Regions from separate parts of the Pseudoalteromonas sp. SG41-2 genome, predicted to be linked through region 2. Evidence: riboswitches for the same ligand, from Rfam matches in the RefSeq annotation. Region 2 holds a riboswitch; the other holds the start of a gene.
What was found. A riboswitch is a leader RNA that binds a small molecule or an ion and turns the genes downstream of it on or off. The one in region 2 is predicted to bind cobalamin.
Positions count from the first base shown of each region.

Region 1: another riboswitch for cobalamin. It lies ahead of H5186_RS16830 (TonB-dependent receptor domain-containing protein); the one in region 2 lies ahead of H5186_RS01550 (ABC transporter ATP-binding protein).

Region 1 covers NZ_JACJFK010000023.1:14,697-23,275, forward strand. Annotated here, with positions in the region: gene H5186_RS16815 (efflux RND transporter periplasmic adaptor subunit) at 1-427, shown strand, start outside; gene H5186_RS16820 (efflux RND transporter permease subunit) at 431-3,529, shown strand; gene msrA (peptide-methionine (S)-S-oxide reductase MsrA) at 3,679-4,215, shown strand; gene H5186_RS16830 (TonB-dependent receptor domain-containing protein) at 4,304-6,148, opposite strand; cobalamin riboswitch at 6,182-6,360, opposite strand; gene H5186_RS16835 (YajQ family cyclic di-GMP-binding protein) at 6,534-7,016, opposite strand; gene H5186_RS16840 (VanZ family protein) at 7,178-7,531, shown strand; gene H5186_RS16845 (ketopantoate reductase family protein) at 7,524-8,426, shown strand; gene thiI (tRNA uracil 4-sulfurtransferase ThiI) at 8,456-8,579, opposite strand, start outside.
Region 2 covers NZ_JACJFK010000002.1:95-8,673, reverse strand. Annotated here, with positions in the region: gene H5186_RS01585 (cobalamin-binding protein) at 1-640, opposite strand, end outside; gene cobO (cob(I)yrinic acid a,c-diamide adenosyltransferase) at 640-1,239, opposite strand; gene H5186_RS01575 (cobyric acid synthase) at 1,223-2,725, opposite strand; gene cobU (bifunctional adenosylcobinamide kinase/adenosylcobinamide-phosphate guanylyltransferase) at 2,725-3,252, opposite strand; gene H5186_RS01565 (adenosylcobinamide-GDP ribazoletransferase) at 3,249-4,046, opposite strand; gene cobT (nicotinate-nucleotide--dimethylbenzimidazole phosphoribosyltransferase) at 4,046-5,110, opposite strand; gene H5186_RS01555 (iron ABC transporter permease) at 5,115-6,110, opposite strand; gene H5186_RS01550 (ABC transporter ATP-binding protein) at 6,097-6,933, opposite strand; cobalamin riboswitch at 7,019-7,144, opposite strand; gene H5186_RS01545 (histidine phosphatase family protein) at 7,185-7,799, opposite strand; gene H5186_RS01540 (FKBP-type peptidyl-prolyl cis-trans isomerase) at 7,848-8,276, opposite strand.

The DNA.
Region 1 (8,579 bases), on a different contig from region 2:
ATACCTTGCGCAATTAAACGTTGGCATGAAAGTAATGACCCAAAATGATGCTTACCCTGAAAAAACCTTTACCGGTAAAGTAACACACGTTAGTGCACGAATTGATTCAATCACCCGCAGTGTTGAAGTCACAGCCAGCTTCGCGAATAAAAGTGGTTTATTACGCCCAGGCATGTTGCTCAATACAGCATTACAACTGAGCTCAAATCAAGCGATGATGGTGCCAGAAAAAGCGGTGATCCCACAACAAGATAAACATTATGTTTTTCAAATTGAAGACGGAATAGCCACCAAAGTAGAGGTTCACGTTGCAGGTCGTCACAATGGCTGGGTTGCCATTGATGAAGGTATTAGTAATGGGCAGCAAATTGTTACTGAAGGAATTATTAAAATTCGCTCAGGCAGCAAAGTTACAGTGAAGGGGTAAACTGTGAAAATTACTGATACCAGTGTCAAACGCCCCGTTTTTGCAATTGTAATTAACCTACTGTTACTAACCTTTGGTTTAGTGGCTTTTTCGATGTTACCGCTGCGCGAATATCCTGATATTGAATCACCAATAGTCAGTGTAAGCACTGAATATACGGGTGCCTCAGCCGAGATCATAGAAACAAAAATAACCCAAGTACTGGAAAACCGTATTTCCGGTATCGAAGGTATTAAAAGCATTAATTCATCAAGTAGAAATGGTCGCTCAAATATTACCATTGAATTTAATATCAGCCGTGATATTGATGCCGCATCAAACGATGTCCGCGAACGTGTAGCGCGCGCACTAGATAGCCTCCCTGAGCAAGTACGCCCGCCAGAAGTATCTAAATCTAACAGTGATGAAAGCCCTATTGCTTGGTTTTTACTCAATAGCGACACGATGGATTCATTGCAACTGTCTGATTATGCACAGCGCTTTATTGTCGACCGTTTAGCTGTGGTAGATGGTGTTTCCAATGTGCGTGTTGGTGGTGAACGTAAATATGCCATGAAAATTTGGCTCAATCGCCAAGCAATGGCTGCTCGTGGCATAACCAGTAGTGACATAGAAAACACCCTACGAACTGAAAATGTTGAGCTACCAGCTGGTGAAATTGAATCTATCGACCGTGATTTTACCGTACGAACAGCGCGTAGTTATAAAGAGCAGCGAGACTTTAAAAACTTGGTAATTAAACGTGGTGACGATGGTTACTTAGTTCGTCTTGGTGAAGTTGCTGATGTAAACTTAGAAGCCGCTGACGATGAAAGCTTATTCCGTGGTAATGGCCGCAACATGGTTGGCCTTGGTATTGTTAAACAAGCTAAGGCCAATACACTTACCGTGGTCGATAATGCCCGTGCTGAACTTGAAAAAATCAAACGTAATCTGCCAGAAGGCACCACTATTCAAGACAGCTATGACTCGTCAATATTTATTAAAGAATCGATTAACGAGGTTTACAGTACCTTGGCTATTTCAATGGCTTTGGTGGTATTAATTATCTTCTTATTTTTAGGGAACATTCGCGCTACCTTGATCCCAGCGGTAACAGTCCCAGTTGCGTTGGTTGGTAGCTTTATGTTCTTACTGGCGATGGGTTATTCAATTAACTTATTGACACTACTGGCGCTGGTGCTAGCAATTGGCTTGGTTGTTGATGACGCGATTGTAATGCTAGAAAACATTCACCGGCGTATCGAACTGGGCGAACCGGCCCTACTAGCCGCCTATCGTGGCGCCCGTGAGGTTGGCTTTGCAATTATTGCCACCACCTTAGTGCTGATCTCGGTGTTTGTGCCTTTGGTATTTATGGATGGCCATATCGGCGCATTATTTACCGAGTTTGCGATGGCCGTCAGCGCTGCGGTATTCTTCTCTAGTATTACCGCATTAACACTCTCGCCAGCGTTGTGTTCATTAGTACTTAAACCATCCTCAAAAGAGAGTAAATTCAGCCAATGGATGGACCGTATCTTTAGTAAGATTGAGCAAAGTTATAAAAACTCTTTACGCTCAAATATGACGCGTTCAGGTGGTTTAACGATCACCTTACTGCTGGCTGGTTTTGTTAGTTATTTACTGTTCCAACAAATTCCTTCAGAACTTACGCCAAAAGAAGACCGTGGTACTTTCTTTATCATGATGAGTGGCCCTGAAGGGGCTAGTTATGAAAATAACGCCGCCAACATGGCAAAAATTGAAGAACGTTTAATGCCTTATTCCGAAGCGGGCGAACTAAGTCGAGTGCTGGTACGCGTACCTGGCTGGGGTGGCAGCGGTGGTGTAGCAATTGTTGGTATGGCTGACTGGGATGAACGTAAACGTTCAACTTGGGAAGTAATGGATGAGATCAGTGCAAAAATGACTGAAGTCACCGATGTGCGCGCTTTTGCTATTATGCGCCGTGGTATTGGTGGCGGTGGCTCATCACGGCCCATTGAGTTTGTCCTGCAAGGTAATGATTATGCACAATTAGCTGATTGGCGAGACCGGATCATTGAACGTGCAGAGAAAAACCCAGGACTGGTGCGTATTGACCATGACTACAAAGAAACCTTCCCGCAGTTTTTGATCAGTATCGATAAAAACAAAGCGGCGGATTTAGGGATTTCAGTTTCGGATGTTGGCCGCACCCTTGAAACCATGTTAGGCCAACGCCGTGTTACCACCTTTATTGACCGTGGTGAAGAATACGATGTGATCTTAAAAGGCACCAAAGCTGACTTTGCTGATCCTACTGATATATCAAATATTTACTTAAAATCACGCAGTGATGAACTGGTTCCTCTAGATAGCTTAATTAGCTTGAAAGAAGAAGCCACTGCATCAAGGCTAAATCGTTACAACCGAATGCGTGCTATTACTTTGAGCGCTAACCTCGCCGATGGTTATACCCTTGAAGAAGCGCTTAACTTTTTAAATAAAGTGGCAATGGAAGAAAACGAAATTGATGGCGCCATTGATTATAAAGGTGAATCGCAATTATATTATGAAGGTGCCTCAGCGATGACGTATGTTTTCATTCTAGCGCTTACTGTTACCTTCTTAGTTTTAGCCGCTCAGTTTGAAAGCTTTATGCACCCCTTTGTGATCATGCTCACTGTGCCACTGGGTTTGATGGGCGCAATGTTTGGTTTATGGGTTGCAGGACTAACCATAAACATTTACAGCCAAATAGGCATTGTAATGCTGATTGGTCTTAGTGCTAAGAACGGTATATTGATTGTCGAATTTACCAATCAATTGCGCGATAAAGGCGTAGAGTTTAGTGAAGCTATTTTACAAGCAGCAACCCAAAGATTGCGACCAATTATTATGACCTCTTTGACTACGGTAATGAGTGCGGTGCCACTAGTGCTAGCCTCAGGCCCTGGTGCAGAGAGCCGTATGGTAATTGGTGTAGTGGTGTTTACTGGCGTTATTGTCGCAACCATACTTACGCTATTTGTTGTTCCTGCGGCGTACTATGCGCTGGCTCGCAATACTCAGTCTCCTGAGTTTTTACAACAAAAGCTCAACCAACAAGAAGCTGAAAGGCCGCTAAAAGAGCTTTAATCTCATCGTAGCGTTGCAAACCCATAGCAACGCTACTTTTCACTTCCACACACTTCCCTGCTGTAATTAAATGAAATAATAAACCACCTTGCTCGTTCTTCTGATACGCTAGATCATCCGTGTAATTTAACAGCTTTAAGGAACAACTAATGAGTATAACAAATGAAACAGCAACATTTGGTGGTGGCTGCTTTTGGTGTATTGATGCCGCGTTTAGGCGCGTGAAAGGCGTTTTACAAGTAAGCTCTGGCTATACTGGCGGCAAAACAACTAAGCCTACGTATAAACAAATTTGCACTGGCCTCACCGGCCACGCAGAGGTTGTACAGATTAAGTTTGACAGTAGCCTGATAAGCTACGAAACCTTACTGGCGATGTTTTTTACCCTGCATGATGCCACTCAGCTAAACCGCCAAGGTAATGATATAGGTACCCAATATCGAAGTGTGATTTATTATCATGATAGCGAGCAGCAAGCGCAAACTAATCAATATATTGCAAAATTACAAAGCCAAATACGCGAAGATATCGTCACTGAAGTTAGCCCTGCAACCACTTACTACCCTGCAGAGCAGTATCACCAAGACTACTACAACGAAAACCCTGAGCAACGCTATTGCAGTTTATTGATAGCACCAAAGCTGAAAAAGTTTGAAAAAGACTATAAACAGTTTTTAGTAAACTAAGCAAAGTGCTAAATAAGCATTTTCATCTAAATATAAAAAAGCCCGACAAACAAAGGTGTCGGGCTTTTTTATTTAAGCTAGAACGAGATCAGAACTGGTAGCTTGCGCCAACAAAGAAGCGACGGTCAACTGTATTGTAGTAAAACACTTCGCCAGTTGCATAATCCATACTTGAGTCAACCGCGTTGTATTGCTTATCAAATAAGTTTTCAACACGAGCAGAAAATGAAAGCGCACTGTTAAATTGATAATTTGCAGTTAAGTTCCATAACGTATAAGAACTAAGCTCTGTTACTTTACCTTGACGATCACTACGGTACTGCATATCAAAACCGGCATCAAAATCGCCCCACTGCTTCGCAACAGACCAGTTCACAGTACGTGGTGAAACATAAGTTTGTGCTACACCCGTTTCAGTATTTTCAGCATTTAAATAAGTAAAATTAAACTGATTATCAAAACCAAGTACTGTATTGGCAAAGCTAAACTCAACACCCTCATGGCGTGCTTCATTTATATTTTCTGGCTGCCATTTACCTGCTGCATTAGGTGCCCATGCAATTAGGTTTTCAATATTATTTCTGAATATTGATATATCAAGCTTTGCCTGAGAAAAGTCTAAACTCAAACCTAACTCTTGGTTAGTTGATGTCTCTGGTGCTAAATTTGGATTACCTGGAGATAAAGGGTCAGGAAAATAAAGATCATTAAATGTTGGCGCTTTAAAGCCCGTGCTTTGGCTCAATCTAAGTGTTGCACGCTTATTTAAGTGATAACCAACAGCTGCGGCGTAAGTTGTTTCATTACCAAACTGCTCATCATCATCTAAACGCAATGCTAAATTTGCAATGACTTTATTGTCATCAAAATAGCCCCCAAGAAATGCAGCTTTAGCTACTTTGCTATCCGCTAGATAAGCCTTACCATTGGTATATATTTCATCTTTATACCAATTAAGCCCGCCATTAACGGTTAAAACTTGGCTTGCATTATAACTGCCGTGGTAATCAAATTGTTTACGTTTTGTTTTATAACTATTAGTAACAATCGCACCAGTGTAATCATAGCCTTTGTTGTCAGAATCATCGGTTGCAATAGCAACATTAATTGAGTGCTTATGATCGGTAAAGGATTTATCCCAACCCAGCCCTAGCTGATAATTTTCAAATTCATTATTTTCTACGATACTATCAATAGGCGAGAAAGCATTGTCGTATTGTGCATTACCTTCACTGTATTGACCCAGCGCTTTAAGCTCACCTAACAGCTCATCTGCATAGTGAATATTAAATCCTAAATTTTTGTTCTCATAACCATCTTCATCCGGCGCTACGCCTTGCAATACGTCAAAGCCATCCGTTTTTTCAAACCCAGCATTAAACGACGCTTTAACATCATCAACTACCGTTGTACCTGCAACTTGATAATTTTGATAAGCATCAGTACCAAATGTTGCATCTAGGCTGACGGATTCCTTTGTACGAGTAATAATATTGATCACACCAGCGAGCGCATCAGACCCATAAACTGCAGCACGAGAGCCTTTAACAATTTCAATGCGCTCTATTGAATTAAGAGGAATATTACTAATTGATTTATAACCAAGGGTTGCAGAGCCCGTACGTACGCCATCAACCAAAATAAGTGTATGTCGCGAGCTTGAACCGCGAAGTGACACGCCAGAACTTTGTCCAAAGCCACCATTGGAATTTATTTGAAAACCAACTTGGGTTGCTAGTAAACTCGGTAAATCACGGACATTACTTGTTTCAATATCACTGCGCTCAATAACAGTTACACTGGCAAGTACATCAGTAATTGATTGCTCAAATTTATTAGCGGTAACCGTCAGGCGTTCAATTGATTGCTCTGCAGACACAGAAAAAGACAACGCAGCGGCAATTGCTACGCCTAGAGTAGATTTGTTTAACATGATATCCCCTGACCCGCGCCCACCGCACAAGTGATAGTAAATTGGCTTCAAGGCCGGTCTCCGGACTTAACATAACTCGCTAATAAATTTAGCTAAAAGTATGTATCACCGTTGCGGGGGCAGTGTTGGACTTCGTTTATATCCTATAAACGCCACCAACTTCCCGATTATCTTGCCGTACTTAATCAACAACCTTGAAAAGTAACCACAAGCACCTTGAAAATAGGCCGCTATTGTGATTATTTTAAGCACAAAAGTCAATGGACGGCTATACATCTAAATACTCTAGGTTCTAGGAATAATCATAAGTTCTAAACTAAAAAAGCCAAACTACATTGCTGCAATTTGGCTTTTTCTAGCACCTAGAAACCTAGCTCCTAGCTTTCTAATCTCTAAAGTTTTTAAACTGAAATGGTTGCCCTAAATCAGCACTGCGTACTACTTGCATGGCTTCTTGTAGGTCATCACGTTTTTTGCCCGTTACACGTACTTCTTCGCCTTGGATCGCGGCTTGTACTTTCACTTTAGAGTCTTTAATGGCTTTAACTACTTTTTTAGCCATATCTTTTTCGATACCTTGCTTTAGCGCAACATTACGGTAAACATTTTTTCCCGCACGTGAAATATCTTGCAGCTCTAAACTTGATACGTCCATACCGCGTTTTGATATTTTGCTCGCTAAAATATCAAACAACTGCATAACCTGTGAATCAGCTTCTGCTTTTAGTTTAATGGTTTTATCATTAAGCTCTATTGACGCATCAACGCCTCTAAAATCAAAGCGAGTTTCTAGCTCACGGTTGGCATTATCAACAGCATTTTTTGCTTCGTTCATTTCGACTTCCGAAACAATGTCAAATGAAGGCATAAGTCTCTCCTAGCAAGATATTTTTAATTCAAATTTATATTGTCGATAATTATACTATATAAATTTTATAAATCTTTACACTTTTCTATGCTTTGTTCAGCTGCGATACGAAATTTGTTTGATATACTACGGCTCTATTTTTAAACGATTTAGGATTTTTCGTGACTCGGCGTGTTTATCAAACCCTATTTTTAATCAGTATTCTGGTATTTACCTTTTTGTTTGCCCGCGATTTTAGGGGCGTTGGGGTATCGTCACTGCCTCACCTAGATAAGTTAGTACATTTTACTATTTTCTTTGTTCTGGCAGCCGTCATGGTCAGAGCATTCAAGCTACCTGTATTCGTTCACCTCGTGTTATTAGCATTTTATGGCATTGCTATTGAGCTAATGCAAAGCACAATCCCTTATCGTAGCGCCTCTGTTGCTGATGTTGTTGCTGACTTTTCTGGGGCTGCTAGTTTCTTTTTGTTGTTCGGTATTTATTCTCGTTTTAAAAAGAATCAAAATGGCTAATATATTCGTCGTTGGCGATGGTGCCATTGGGCTGCTCTATAGCCATTATTTGAGTCAACAGCACAGGGTCACCCTACTTACCAAGCATGCTATTGACGAACCTCGTTTTTATCAACAAGCAAACGCGCCAAAACAAACAATTAATTGCCAACTGACAAACCTGACTCAATTATCCGAGCACGGCCAAGTCGATGTTATTATTTTTACTGTTAAAGCATATCAAGTTGCCACCGCATTTAGGCAACTAAAGCCTTTTTTAAGCGCTCAATGCCAATTGATTTTATCTCACAATGGCATGGGTAATGTAGATGAAATAAATAGCGAACTTACAAAACAACAAGGACTATATTTTTTAACAACACGTTTAGCGGGCTACAAAGATACACCTTTTAGTGTGTTGCATACTGGTATCGGGAGCAGCATTTTAGGTGATTGTAACCAGCAAGCAAAAACACAACTCGCTGAAGTTAAAAATCTACTAAACGCTATTCCTGAATTAACAACCACAAATAATATACAACAATTACGCTTTGAAAAATTACTCGTTAATATTGCCATTAATCCACTCAGTGCGCTGCACAATGTGAAAAATGGCGCACTGACTGCACCGCAGTTTAGTGGCATAATTTTAAATATCTTAAACGAAGCGTGTACCGTAGCAAATAAACTAGGTATTAATGTGCGACTTGCTGAAGCATTAGCGAACGCCTATCAAGTGATGAGTGATACCAAAAACAATTACTCATCAATGCATCAAGATATCGCCCATAATCGCATCACAGAAATTGACGCGATGTGCGGTTATATTTGCCAAAAAGGTAATCAACTCGGTATTAATACCCCTCACAATCAATCTTTACTCGATGCTATCAGACATAAAAAAAGCGCGATTTAACTCGCGCTTGTTATTAATAACTATCAACCTTACGGGCGATAAACTTTAACATTAGCAAAGCCATTTTCATGTAAAATAAGCGCCTGTAGCTGACTCATTACACCTTTAGTGCAATATAAGTAGTAGTCTTTGTCTTGCGGTAGGTCTGCAAAT
Region 2 (8,579 bases):
TTGCCACGATCACATTTTCAATACTTATCAGAGGGTAATCAGTTCGGCTGCTAGCAAATACATTACGACCTTGGCAAATTTCGATTAACTGATTGATCCAGGTATTTTTACCCACCGTCATCATCGGTTCTGCCCATAGCTGGTAAAATACCGCGACCTTACTTTTACCTTGCTGCTTGGCTTTGATTACAGCAATTTTTTGCTCAAATTCAAGTGCGGCTTGCTCGGCTGATTGCTCACGTCCAGTAAGCTCACCTAAACGGCGCAGTTCATTGGGTACTTTATCTACTTCACTCGCGTCACTGTAAATTATATCAATACCAAAACTTTTAACACGTGCTAAATCCTCAGCTTTGCTACCCGTTTTCCATGCTAAAACTAAATCAGGTTTGAGGGCCAGTAGCTTTTCTATTTGAATACCTTGGTGACCACCGATACGTGGGATATCATTGGCCGCAGCAGGGAAATCAGCATATTCCACGGTTCCCACGATTTGCTCACCAGCTCCGATGGTATAGAGGTTTTCAACAATATGCGGGGCCAAGGCGATAATTCTTAATTGCTGCTTGTTAGGATCAGCCACGAGCTTAAAGCAGCACAGAGCCAGCGATAAAACGAGTACAAGCCTAAGCGTAGCCATTAATAATCAAATCCTATTTGCGCTTTAACACCAGCATCAAATGCATGCTTAACATTGCGCACTTCACTAACAGTATCAGCTAAGTCAGTTAACTTGCGGTGCGCACCACGGCCAGTAATAATTAAAGATTGCATTGGCGGACGATTAGCGATCACTTCGAGTGCTTCGTCTAAATCAATGTAGCCGTAGGTGATCATATAAGTAATTTCATCAAGTAATACTAAATTAATTGATTCGTCAGCCAACATACGTTTTGCTTCTTGCCAAGTCGCTTGCGCCGCTGCGGTATCTGATTCTTTATTTTGCGTCTCCCAGGTAAAACCTGTGTTCATAATGGCAAATTCAACCCCTGCGCCTTGCAATACATTACGCTCACCACACGGCCAAGTACCTTTAATAAACTGGCACACAGCAGCTTTCATGCCATGGCCTACACAACGTGTTACCGTGCCAAACCCTGAGGTTGATTTACCTTTACCATTACCAGTGATCACCTGAAAAACGCCTTTCTCAGTTTGTGCTGCGGCTATACGCTCATCAACTTTATCTTTTACTTTTTGTTGGCGTTGTTGGTGCTTGTCGTTATGTGTGTCGCTCATGATTAACTCCTTCCCAGTTTTGGTAAATTTGCGTTATTTTGTCTAAATCTAAATGTTCTTTACACATCGTGGCTAAGCGCGTTAATTGCTGCTCGCGATGTGTGTCTATATCTATTAATTGGGTAATACCACTATTTGGCAATACCCAATCCAGTATTAGTTGCGTAGCTGCACTGCTATCAAATAAGCCATGTAAGTAAGTACCTGCTATACAATCATCATCTGATATAAAACCATCTTGCACAACATGCTGTGGATGCTGAGTAAATTGTAAAAAAGGCTTTTTAAATGCTGGGCCAGCGCTGCAACCGGCGTGTATTTCATAGCCTGCCACTTTTGCTTGTTGACCGCCAAGATGGATCACACCAGCAGCTTGAGTTAGTACTTTATGCTGCCCTAAATGAGTGGTAAAATCAGCGTGCCCTAAAGCTTTACAGTGTGTTTTACTTGATTCCACACCCTCAGGGTCATAAATATCTGTGCCGAGCATTTGCAAACCTCCGCAAATACCTAATAACTTACCGCCATAACGCAAGTGACGCTGAATCTGCTCGCCCCAGCCTTCATTGTTTAAAAAGGCTAAATCATTAATAACATTTTTACTGCCAGGAATGATGATCAGATCAACGTGTGGAATTGCTTGAGTATGGCGAATGTAATTAATGTCAATTTGCGGGTTTAAACGCAGCGCATCAAAATCAGTGTGGTTACTAATATGAGGAAGTAGCAATACTGCGATTTTTATTTTTGCTTGGCTTACTTGATTATCTATCGCTACCGCGTCTTCAGCATCTAGGGCGAGATCATGTAAATACGGCAACACCCCTAACACTGGTTTACCGGTGTACTCTTCAAGCCAATCAAGGCCACCTTGCAATAAGCCTATATCGCCACGAAAACGGTTGATCACAAAGCCTTTTACTCGGGCTTGTTCTGACTCGCTTAATAGCGCAAGAGTACCGACCAAATGCGCAAACACACCGCCTTTATCTATATCTGCAATAATGATCACGGGGCAATCAACCGCTTCGGCGTAACCCATATTAGCAATATCACCCGCACGTAGATTAATTTCAGCCGGACTGCCCGCACCTTCAACTACCAGTAGCTCAAACTCTTCGCTTAAACGCTGTTGCGAAGCCAGTACCGCATCCATCGCGACTTTTTTATAATCATGATAAGCACCTGCTTCCATATTACTAATGGCTTTACCGTGAATTATCACTTGAGCGCCAGTATCACTATTGGGCTTGAGTAAAATGGGGTTAAAATCAACCCGTGGCGCCACTTTAGCTGCAATCGCCTGTAGTGCTTGCGCACGACCTATTTCGCCGCCATCTTCTGTTACAGCGCTGTTTAAGGCCATATTTTGCGGTTTGAATGGAGCAACTTTGATCCCGCGTTCAACAAATACTCGGCACAATGCTGCAACTAAAGTACTTTTCCCTGCATCAGAAGTAGTACCTTGTACCATTAATGTTTTCATCATGACTGCCCTTTCAGTGTTAAGGCAAGACCTGCCATTATAAATTCAACTCGCGCAGCTTTTGCGGCAATGGCTTGATGTAACCAGCCTGATTCATCTACAAACCGGCGGCTTAGCTCGCCCAAAGGCACAATACCGTGGCCAACTTCGTTACTGACAAAAATCACTTGCCCCGGTAAATTTTCAAGGGTATTTAGTAGTGCTGATTTCTGTTCATCCCAACAATCACTTGTGGCGTGACATAAACAGTTACTTAACCATAAGGTTAAGCAATCAACTAAAATACAGTTATCTTTGCTGCTGTGTGTTTGTAACGCTTCAGCCAATGCAATTGGCTCCTCAACTAACGGCCAATCGACAGGGCGCTGTTGTTGATGATGGACTATACGATCTTGCATTTCAGTATCGTGGGCTTGCGCCGTTGCGAGGTAAATAACGCTTTTATTGCTTTGCTGTGCAAGCTGTTCAGCAAAGCGGCTTTTTCCACTGCGTGCGCCGCCTAAAATAAATGTGTGGTTAGCGTTCATAATACACTCACAAAAGTTAAGTAAATGGCAATTTCACTTAGCTGCTGCGCGGCACCTAAACAATCGCCAGTGTAACCACCTAACTGCTGTTTAAACCAGCGGATCAAAATGACTCTTAGGATCAGTAATACTGCTACAAGAATGAATACGGTTTGCCATAACAATACACCAACAGCAATCAAGCTAACCAGTAAAGTAGCGGCGGTTACAAGTAACGTAACTAAACTAGTGACCGATAGGTGCATAGCAAGCGGCTTTACTTTTGAAGTCGCATCTTCACTTACATACTCCATCCCCATAATTAAACTGGTTGCCACTACTCGGCTTACACATTGCCCGATAACAATTGCACTCAATACAGTAATCAATGACTCACTAAGAAAGAGTAGGCTTTGAAATTTAACCAGCAGCATAATAAATAATGCCGCAGCACCATAAGTACCAAGACGACTATCTTTCATAATGGCAAGCTTTTGCGACACCTGCCAACCACCGCCAAAACCATCCCATACATCGGCCCAGCCATCTTCATGAAATGCGCCTGTTAATAACAACCCGGCCGCCATCATTAGTAATACACTTATTGATGCTGGTAACAGTAATTGAAAAACGCCGTAGCTGAGTGCTAATAATCCACCAAGCAGTAAACCCACTAAAGCAAAATAGCGACTTGCTTGATTTAAATGAGCACCGCTTACATTAAAGCGCAACTGCACCGGTAGCCGGGTTAAAAAGCTAATTGCTAATAACAGTAACTGCCATTGCGTTACTTTATTTGCCTCTGGGTTAGGCATTAACTGACAACCTGCTTAACACCAGCATCAGCAAAACTAGCCATCTGATTATAAAAACCAAGTGCGGCTTGCAATAATGGTAAACTTAACGCAGCGCCAGTGCCTTCACCCAAGCGTAAATCAAGTTGCAGCAGTGGCTTAACATCGAGTACGTTCAACATCAGTCGATGGCCTTGCTCATTTGAGCAATGTGCAAAAATTAAATAATCTTTCACTGCTGGGTTAATATTAATTGCGGCCATTGCCGCAGCACTACAAATAAAGCCATCAACTACTACAGCCATGCCTTGCTCAGCCGCAGCCAACATAGCTCCCGTAATATGCACAATTTCAAAGCCACCTAACGCTGCAAGTAGTGAAATAGGATCTGCTAAATGTAACTGATGCAATACCAGCGCTTGCTCTACAACTGTTATTTTACGCGTAACAATATCATCACTAACACCCGTGCCTTTGCCAACACACTGCTGTGCAGGTAAATTCAGCATAGCTGCCATAATCGCTGCTGCACTGGTGGTATTACCTATGCCCATTTCGCCAAAGGCAATTGTATTACAACCACTATGACTGAGCTGTTGCACCAGCTGTTTAGCATTATTAAAGCCTTGCTGTACCTGCGCGGTATTCATTGCCATGTCTGTATTAAGTGGCTTTGTTATACTTCCTAGACGGCAATTATGGACACTTGGCGCTGTGACTGGATGCAAAATACCACAATCAATCACTTCTAATTGCCAACCTAACTGTTGGCAAAAGACATTAATAGCGGCACCACCGCTGACAAAATTAGCTACCATTTGTGAGGTGACATCACTGGGCGCTATCGATACCCCTTGTGCAGCAACACCATGATCTCCTGCAAATACCAGCAAAGTAGGCTTATTGATTGCAGGTGCAAAGGTTTTAAAAGCATCTTCGCTTGCCACTTTTTGGCTAAACAAAGTAACCAGTTGTATTGCACATTGTTCTAACTGTCCAAGTGCACCAAGCGGTTTAGTTTTTTGGTTAATCTTATCAATGATGAGGTGACCAAATTGATTAGTTACTGTGGGTATATTAAACATCTGACTAACTCTCTCGCTTGCGAAAATAAAGTAACGATAAAAAGAAAATACTGCCTATTGCAGAAGTAATAACACCGATTGGCAATTCTTGATTTGCAAGTAAAACACGCGATAGCACATCAACCCACACCATAAATATACCGCCAACTAAAGCCGTCATGATCAAACCAGTAATAGTGCCTTGCGACACAAAAAACCGTACTATATGCGGGATCATCAAACCAACAAAACCAATACCACCACACATCGCCACTAACACTGCAGTGATCAATGAGCTCAATACCAACATTAATAACCGAAACCGCTGTACCGGTATTCCTAAAGTTGCAGCACTTTCATCACCTAGTAACATTGCATTTAGTTGCCGACGAAAACCCATCATCAGCCCGGTGCAACTAATAATAACTAAAGCGGGTAACCATAACGTTGACCATTGTGCGCGAGCAAAGCTGCCTAGCGTCCAAAATAAAATAGCCGTGATCGCCTGCGGATCACTAAAATATAAAAGTAAGCTGGTAAAGGCACTGAATAAAAAGGATAAAGCGACCCCAGCCAAGAGCATGCTTTCAACTTGTCCGCGACCTGCTCGTCCGGCAATAAAAACCAGTAATAACATAGTCAATAAACTACCAACAAATGCCGCGGCCGACATTGTTATTCCCGCGCTGGCTCCTGTTAGTGTCATAAAACATACCACACCAAATGAGGCTCCCGATGAAATACCAAATAAGTAAGGATCGGCTAACGGGTTACGGGTTACGGTTTGTAAAATTAAACCAGCAATAGCTAGACCAGAGCCAGCTAAAAACGCCAACAATGTTCGTGGCATTCGCAGTTGCCATATGATCCGCGCTATAAAGGAGTCATCTCCCTGACCTATAATACTGTGGTATACATCAATGAATTTACTGGGCGCAGCACCAAAGCTAAGTGCTATAAAAATGCTCGACAAGGCAAAAAATAGCGCCACGCTGACTGCAAAATAATTATTTTTTTGCATCAACGCCACCACCTTGATAACCGTAAAAATAGGTAATACGCGGAATGACCTTATTTAATTGTTTACTCTGTGGATGCGCCGAGACTTCGGCACAGACACCAAATACTTCGCTGAGCATTTCTTCCGTGATGACATATTCCGGGCTACCCGTTGCAACTAACTCACCTTGCTTTATCACCAGTAGTTCATCACACATACTTGCTGCAAGATTAAGATCATGGAACGACGCTAATACCGTTACATTTAGCGATTTAGCCAACTCCATTAATTGAATTTGATATTTAATATCTAAGTGGCTGGTAGGCTCGTCCATAATTAATAATTGAGGGCTTTGTACAATTGAACGTGCTATCAATGCGCGTTGCTTCTCGCCACCGGAAAGGGAATCAAACGATTGCTGTAAATGATGGCTCAAGCCAACTTGCTCAATCGCCTGAAAAATAATTTGTTGATCATTTTTAGTTGTCGAACTAAATAAGCTTTTATGCGGCGTAAGGCCAAGACTCACTACATCAAAAAGCGATAGGTTAAATTGCGAAGGTGTTTCTTGCAGCACCACAGCAACCTGCTTGGCATATTCATCCGCACTTAGCTGCCAAATATTTTTCCCTGCAAATATAACCTCACCGCACACTGGTTTAGTGTAACGGTATAAACAACGCAATAAACTTGATTTACCTGCGCCATTAGGCCCTAACAAACCAATAAATTGGCCTGGTTTTATTGCAAAATTAATATCGTGCAAAATGGCGGTATTTGCCACCGACCACGATAAATTAGCTACTTCAAGTAAAGGGGGATCAATTACTGCTGGTATTTGCAATGTGTTATCTCTCTAGCAATAGCTAAACCCAATACACTACAAACCATTATGATCATGGTGATAATAGAAGAGTTAGCCCGCTCAATAGGTAATAAATTAACGTATTTTGTATCTGACTTATCGCGCTTGCGACTTACAGTTGCGGGAACAGTTGAGGAGTTACACCCCATTCCAAAATACATAAGGCTCTATTATGGGCGGGTGAGTAAATATTTCAATTAATATCTTTCTAGACGGCTAAAAATAGTCTTTTAAAACACAATTCTGGGCCATGCTTTATCGCTATCATCTATGTAAATATCAATACAAATGAGCTTCCCATAACCGATTGAAAATATGTTTTGCTGATTCGACTCTTTTGGTAACTGACAAATAATACCTAATAGTTGCTTGATCACTCCGGCATGCGTTAAAACTAATTGTGCTTGAGTACGATTACTTGCAATATCAATTAGTAACGTTTGCCACCACGTTGCTATTCGCTGATAAAAATCCCTCATACTTTCGCCATGAGGGGGGGTTACTTGCCAAGGGCTTTGCCAGAAATCGCCAATACTAGGAGAGTCCGTCTGTTGCCACAAATCATCATATTTACAGCCATCCCAATCACCAAAATTAAACTCTCGGAGCTGATCGGTCAGAAAAAGTGGTATTTGCTGGGCATGGCTAAAAGATCTGGCAAATTCGCTACAACGTTTCAAAGTCGAACTTTGTACAAGCTCAATATTAGTTAGCTCACTGCACGCTTGATGTAATTGCGCACGGCCAAGTTCACTGAGTAAAAAATCTGTCTGTCCGGCCAAGACTCCTTGCTCAATCAATTCGCCATGGCGTAATAAGTAAACGCGACTAGAAAATGGCGGCATAAAACCCTCTTACATTAAAGAAAAGTACTTTTAACTATAGCATAATGGTCATCCTAAACGGATTAAGCGCACATCAAAATGTAGAACGGCATTAGCTCCTATTTTTCCACCATTCCCCTTGCGTCCCCACGCCAGCTCTGCAGGAATTACAAATTCATAGCGAGAACCAACCGACATCAATAAAATACCTTCTCGTAATCCTTCGATTGCCTCATCTAAGGTAAATACTTCAGGCATTCCAGCTTTATAACTATCAGCTATTACGCTGCCATCAGCAAGCATAATACGCTGATTGATGACCACGGTATCTGTGTCAGTTACTCGCTCACCAGAGATCTCATCTATTACTTTATACATCAAACCAGAAGCACACAGTTGAGTATCAGCATGATTACTAAATTTAACTATGAAGCTTTCACTGTTTTTACGATTGAGTCCTGATGAACCTTTTGATTTAGTTGTTTTTTTACGTGCCATGAAGCCCCACTATTTGTATGATAAATATAATGATTTTATCGCATAGGTAGAGGCCTAAACGCAAGTTTTATAGTGAGTTTGCGAGTTTTTCAAAACAATAAAATGATCTTATACCAATCGTGTTAAGTTACTGACCATTTATAGCGACAGATAAATAGAGTGATAGCAAGGCATAAATTTTGACATGTAGTTGTTAATTTATAACGCAGTTAGCGCTTTATTTAGCTCGCTAGAATGGTTAAATATTTAAGTCGATTGGTATTATACGTATAATACCAATCTGCATAAAGATTAAGTCAATTT